DNA from 2 places in the Bacillus sp. Medicinal_06 genome. Region 2 is predicted to be linked to the other one. Evidence: riboswitches for the same ligand, from Rfam matches in the RefSeq annotation. Region 2 holds a riboswitch; the other holds the start of a gene.
The links. Region 2 has a riboswitch for S-adenosylmethionine ahead of AC1M36_RS01885 (M20 family metallopeptidase). Riboswitches for the same ligand answer to the same signal wherever they lie in the genome.
Positions count from the first base shown of each region.

Region 1: it holds a riboswitch for S-adenosylmethionine, as region 2 does, so the genes downstream of both, AC1M36_RS00060 (ECF-type riboflavin transporter substrate-binding protein) here and AC1M36_RS01885 (M20 family metallopeptidase) in region 2, are expected to answer to the same signal.

Region 1 is NZ_JBWYHD010000001.1:8,453-11,879, forward strand. Features, by position in the region: gene AC1M36_RS00055 (ABC transporter ATP-binding protein) at 1-799, opposite strand, end outside; gene AC1M36_RS00060 (ECF-type riboflavin transporter substrate-binding protein) at 810-1,358, opposite strand; SAM riboswitch class I at 1,497-1,614, opposite strand; gene AC1M36_RS00065 (aspartate/glutamate racemase family protein) at 1,770-2,450, shown strand; gene AC1M36_RS00070 (ATP-binding protein) at 2,535-3,427, opposite strand, start outside.
Region 2 is NZ_JBWYHD010000001.1:357,551-360,977, forward strand. Features, by position in the region: gene AC1M36_RS01880 (CotS family spore coat protein) at 1-538, shown strand, start outside; gene AC1M36_RS01885 (M20 family metallopeptidase) at 642-1,844, opposite strand; SAM riboswitch class I at 1,937-2,041, opposite strand; gene AC1M36_RS01890 (AAA domain-containing protein) at 2,128-3,427, opposite strand, start outside.

The DNA.
Region 1 (3,427 bases), 350 kb from region 2:
GATAAATTTCTTCATCTAAAATATTCATTTTTAGATTTTTTAACACTTCAATATATATAGGTTCTCTTAACCCTATACTTTGTAAAATGTTTGCTTGTAAAATCTTTTTTGGTGAATCGATTGCTACAATATTCCCTTCATCTATTAATATAATTTTATCTAAGTCTAATTTTAATATCTCTTCTATTCTATGCTCAATAATAACGATTGTTTTATTTAATTGTTGATGTACCTTTTGAATAAGTTCTACTGCTTTTAAACTACTTATTGGGTCTAGATTTGCTAATGGCTCATCAAATAGTAATATGTCAGCATCCGTCGTTAGTAGCCCAGCAAGAGAGACAGTTTGTTTTTGACCACCAGATAATTCATGTGGGCTTCGTGAGTGAAATCTATGCATCTGTACTTTCTGTAAAGAGTCCATAACAACCGCCTTCATTTCCTCCTGTTCTACGCAATCATTTTCTAACGAAAATGCAACATCTTCCCCTACAGTTAACCCAATAAACTGGGAATCTTGATCTTGCAAAATAGTTCCTACAAGCTTACTTTGCTCAAAAATACTACTTTTTCGTGGATCCTTACCACATATTGAAATGTTCCCAGTACTTGATCCCTCATATGAAAAAGGGATCAGCCCATTTATACAATGGGCCAATGTAGATTTTCCTGATCCACTTCGACCAGCAATCAATACTTTTTCACCTGGATAAATATGAAGTGTGATATTCTTTAAAGTAGGTTCTGTCACTTGTTGATATTGAAATGTAAATTGTTCAAAGGAAATAATCGGCTTCATTGTGCTATCCCTACTTTTCAATTTTTAAATGTGTATGTTTTTTATTTGCTTTCGCTAATCCAAGTGTAATTGGTAAACCAAGGATTAAGAAAACAAGGACATCTGCAATCGTTGCACCAAGTACTTGAATAATAATTTTATCTAAAGGCTCTCCCATCACGATAATATCGAAAGCGCCGGCAAATATAATTCCAATAACAATCCCAAGTAAACCTGTTACAGCAAAATATGAAATATCTCGATTACCGAATGTTCCATTTTCCACACTGAAACTTGCTCGTTTTTGTACAAGTCCCATCGTAAATCCAATAATGCCTGAGCTAAGTACCCATCCCCACCATATTCCCCATCCAGCGATAGTATCTGTCACTGTATGACCGATAAGACCAATCAAAAGTCCTGCAAATGGTCCGAAAATCGCACCAAAAATTGTTAATATGGCCAGAGCTGGTTTTATAAATGTATTTGGGGCAATTGAAAGTCCCCATAGACCTAATACCCCATATATTGCAGAACCAATTCCAATTGCTACGACTAATTTTGTAGATAATTTGTTCATATGAATTCCCCCTCATTCTAGTTAGCTTATATTAGTCCTATATGTAAAAGAAAATGGAATTATTCATCTTCACTTCCTTTCTCCCCAATAAAAAATGACCTCTTATAGAAGAGGTCATTTGCGTATGGATATATGATCCTCTTATCTTTCAAAAGACAATATGTCTTTTGTGGAATTAGCACCTTCCTATTTCTATGAATAAATAGGGGTTGCTGAGGTTTCATAGGGCCGTTCCCTCCACCTCTCTGGATAAGTATTCGTTTGTAATTTGTATTATTGCACTAACGTGAATTAATTTCAATATTATTCTCACTATTTTTATTTTTATATAAAATGACAAATAAATCATTGTATTCTTATCGGAATTATGGAATAATTAATAACAAAACAGGTTAACAGGGGGAATGAGACATGAAAGTAATTGGGTTAATTGGTGGATTAAGCTGGGAATCAACATCTCTTTATTATAAACATATTAATACACTAACTTTATCTCAGTATAATCATAATGCAAAGCTTGTTCTATATAGCATGGATTTTGGCGAAGTGACGAATTTACTACAAAATCAACAATATGAAGAAGTGCAAAACCAACTCGTTCAAGTAGCTAAAAAAGTAGAACACTCCGGTGCAGATTGTATACTTATGTGTTCAAATACAGTACACCAATTTGCGGAAGAAGTAGAAAAAGCAATCTCTATCCCACTTCTTCATATTGGCGATGTAAGCGCTGAAGAAATTGTTGAACATGATGTGAAGCGGATTGGTTTGCTTGGAACAAAACAAACAATGGAACAAGATTTTTATAAAACGAGACTAGCTAATTATGGTATTGAAACAATTATTCCCAAAGAAGATGAACGAAATTTCATTCATCATGTCATTCTCCAAGAGTTAAGTAAAGGTATTATTTTAAAGCAATCCAAAGACCGTTTCTTACAAATTGTTCAAAATCTCATTAAAAACGGGGCAGAAGGAATTTTATTAGGATGCACAGAAATACCGTTACTCATTTCACAACAAGATCTTTCTATCCCTGTATTTGATACTGCTTTTTTACATGCCAAAATTGCAGTGCAATTCGCTGGCTAATCAAGAAAAGAAGCTATCTTACAAGATAATAAGATAGCTTCTTTTCTTTGCTGCTACTCTATATGAAATGGAAATTAATCTCTATTACCAAGACCCTGTTATAGATGGCATAGCTGAATGAGAAGTACCCTGCTCACTTTGAAACATAGGTAAATAAATAGTAACGGATGTTCCTACTCCTACCTCACTCATGATACTAATTCTTCCTTGATGACTTTCAATGATTTTATAACTGAGCATGAGTCCAATGCCAGTTCCTTTTTCCTTTGTACTATAAAAAGGTTCACCAAGCCTTTTTATTCTTTCTTCAGGAATTCCTACGCCCTCATCAACTATATTAATAATAACCTCTTCACGTTCTAATTTTTTCACAGAAATAGAGATTTGCCCTCCATCTGGCATTGCTTCAATTGAGTTTTGTAAAATATTAATAAAAACTTGTTTTAATTGATTTTCACAGCAATCAATTATTAATTCTTTTGATTCTATATGGAGATTAATTTGAATATTTGTCATGATTGCCTTTGTATTAATTAATGAAACGACATTTCTTAATATCAAACAAATATTTTTCTTTTCAGTTGGAATGACATCAGTCTTTGCGATTGATAAAAACTCATGAAGGATAGATTCAATTCGCTCAATTTCTGACAGCATAAGATCGAAGTATTTATCCTGATCTTCTTGATTAATTTGAAATAGTTGAATAAATCCTTTAATCACTGTCAGTGGATTTCGAACTTCATGAGCTACCCCAGCAGCTAACTGTCCAATTGCTGCAAGTGTATCTGATTTATTCAATAACTCTTCAGTCTTTTTCCGCTCAGTAATATCTCGAACAATTATCATAATCTTATCTTGTAAAAGTGGTAAACACCTAGCTTCAAAGAAACTAATACTTCCTTTAAGCGTTAACGGATATTCAACAATAACTGTAGATTCTTTTTGCCTTACTTGGTGAATCGCTCCTCGAAATT
Region 2 (3,427 bases):
TTGGAAGAACTTAGCTGAAAATACTAAGGAAGATCCATTTTCGCAATTGTACTTAGCTGAAATTGATCCTTTTATTCTAGAAGCACAACATACACTTCAGCGACTATTAGCTTCTGAATATACAACCTGGACAAATCAATTACAATCAAACCCTAACCTGTGCCATCAAGATTACGGTACAGGAAATTCCCTTCTTGACCCAAATAATCAAATTTGGGTAATTGATTTAGATACCGTGTCTTTTGATCTTCCGATTCGTGATTTGCGTAAAATGATTATTCCTTTATTAGATACAACGGGAGTTTGGAATGAGGATCAATTTAATATTATGATTAACGCTTACGAATCAATTTCTCCTCTAACAGCTGAACAAAAAAAGATCATGTTTATCGATATGCTATTTCCATATGAACTTTACGATGTAATTCGTGAAAGATATGTTAGAAAATCTCCTCTTCTTGCTGATGAACTCGCCGGCGCTATGGAATATGAGAGAATAAAATCTAAAGCTTTAAATACTTTAATTGAGAAATTTTAAAATCTAGTACGTGAAACTAAAAAATAAGAAGCCTACCAAATAGATGTTAGGCTTCTTCTACTATCATTTTGCAATTTCTAAGTCTAAAAACTATATTTCTACATCACTGATTTCGCTGCGCTTCTTTAAATTCTTCCTTAATTTGAGCAAGTGTTCCTTCTTCTGTAATTAATCTGTATGCTGCATACGCTAATGCTTTTGCAGATGTAATTAATGCTTTATCGCCAAGTTCCGAACGAGCTGCTTCTCTAAATTCATTCGTATGAGCAATTAAATTGTCTGGACCAATTTTAATGTAAGGATGAATTGTTGGTACGACTTGACTTACATTCCCTGCATCTGTTGAACCGATTCCAAGTCTCTCTTTACGATTTACATCTTCACCAAGGTTTTCTAATTCCTCAGCAATCACTTCATTAAATGTTTTTGTTACTAATAATTCATCAATTTCATTTTGGAACTGATTGATTTTTACTGTTGTTCCTGTTGCTAATGCGGATCCCTGTGCAATATTTCGTACCTTTTCAGTTACTTCAGCACATCTTTTACGCGTTGCTGCGCGAATGAAAAAGCGAGCTGCTGCGTAATCTGGAATAATATTCGGCGCCTTTCCACCTTCAGTAATGACACCATGAATTTTCACATCTGCTGGAAGTTGTTGGCGAAGTGCATTAATCCCACTGTAAAGCTGAATAATCGCATCTAATGCATTAATTCCTTCCTCTGGTGATGCTGCCGCATGTGCAGACTTTCCATAAAAATGAAAATCAAGTGGATCAACTGCTAGCGATGGACTTGTTGTTGCTGTTTTTCCACTCGGGTGAATCATAAGTGCTGCATCGATATTGTTAAACAAACCTGCTTTCACATAACTTGCTTTGGCACTTCCATTTGGTCCACCTTCTTCTGCTGGTGTTCCAAATACGACGATTTCACCTCCAATTTCTTCAATTGTTTCTGATAATGCAATCGCTGCCGCAACACTTATTGTGCCAATTAAATTATGACCACACGCATGACCTAATCCAGGCAAAGCGTCATACTCTGCTAAAAAAGCAATTGTAGGTCCTTGTTTCCCTGAGCTTTTCCGTGCGATAAAGCCTGTTTCATGTCCTGCTATATTGTGTTGCAGTTGAAAACCTGCACTTCCTAGTAATAAGCTTAATGTTCTTGATGCAAAGAATTCTTGATTACCAATTTCAGGGTTCTCATGTATATCATGACTTGTTTTTACATACGTCTCTTTATTTCTTTCTATGCTTTCAGTAATACTATTTCGGTGTGACGTTACTTGTTTTGTTGTCATTTTCCTATTCCTCCTTTAAATTTACATATAAAAAAGCCTCTCTCTAAAAGATAGAAAGAGGCTTGAAAAATACAGATTCAAAAATGCCTTCTTTCTTATCTTTCAAGTCTTTCACTTGCTGGAATTGGCACAGTATTCATATTGAATCCGCTGCCGAGGTTTCATAGGGCCAGTCCCTCTACCTCTCTTGATAAGAAAATCGTTTTTATTTTCATAAAATTATATTAAATTATTTTCATTCTAGTTTTATTCCGACTAAATGTCAAGGAATTCCGATTTGATTTTACCGAATATCTAAAAATCCTTTTAAAACGCCAATCGTTTCAGGAGTATGCATTCTCGCACATATATAAGGGAATTCTGGACTTCCTTCAAACGTCATTTGTGACGTTAACGGCGCACCTACCCAAAAGATTTCATCATCAATACATATAAATGGAAGTGATTTATTTTGTCTTTGTACTCTTACATTTTTTAATGGAATGGGTCCATCGCTATATATTGTGACTTGCGCCACTGTACGCATTAATGCCTGCCATACTCTTTTATCTACCTGTCTTGTACTTGGAAGCGAAATAATAATTTTTTGTTTTGCTGACAAAATATCTTTTAACAATACTTTTGTCTCTTCCAAATTCATTTGCATAAACCATCTCAAGCGCTTTGTAATTTTTCGTTCGAACAACGGACGTGATGACCTGCGATCATACACATTTCCGTGTCTTTCTATGTGAGAAGTTAAATGAGATAACGCTTGTTTTCTCGAAAGATTTTTCCGCATATATTGGCAGTCCGATAACTGAATGAACTTCCCTCTTGCCCTCGTTACCGCAACGTTTACAAGACGATGATTTTTATGATCAAAAAATAACACACCAGGTCTTTCTTGCGGATAACTATCTACTGTATCAAATATCATCATGTCTCGTTCAGACCCTTGAAATTTATGAACAGTTGCCGCTAAAACAGGTGTATTTCGATACTTTGTTTTTTGCAATAGTTCTCTTATGCATGTTGATAAGAAACGGGACTGTGCGCGATATGGTGTGACAACTCCAATGGATTGAACACCATCTAATAAACCGATTAAAATCATTTGCATCGCAACAAGACCGGACATCATATTAAAACGTGAACCAGAAGCTGCATCTTTTAAAGAATAGGCTCCCATCAAACTAGTATCAAATAGAGCAGTCGCTTCATTTGCAAATGGCTGTAATTCCGCTAATTCCTGCCTTGCCGAAACAGAAGGATGGTCGAACACTCTATTCTTATAAATAAATGAGTTTGTAAATTTAGATATATCCTCATGCATCCGTCTTTGTTCTTGCAGCATAAATAAATTTGGATGTGCTTCATAACTATTTACAGATTGGACAATGCCAGCATGATAAAACATATCTTCCCCTAGCCATTTTCTAACAAGCTCATGGTTTGCCATCGCAATTGGAGGCAACTGTAAAAAGTCACCACAAACGACAATTCTTTTACCAAGAGAAGCAGCTAATGCGAGTTGCGGCACATATGCCATACTCACTTCATCTACAACAACTAAGTCAAATGTTCGCTCATAAATAAGAGAA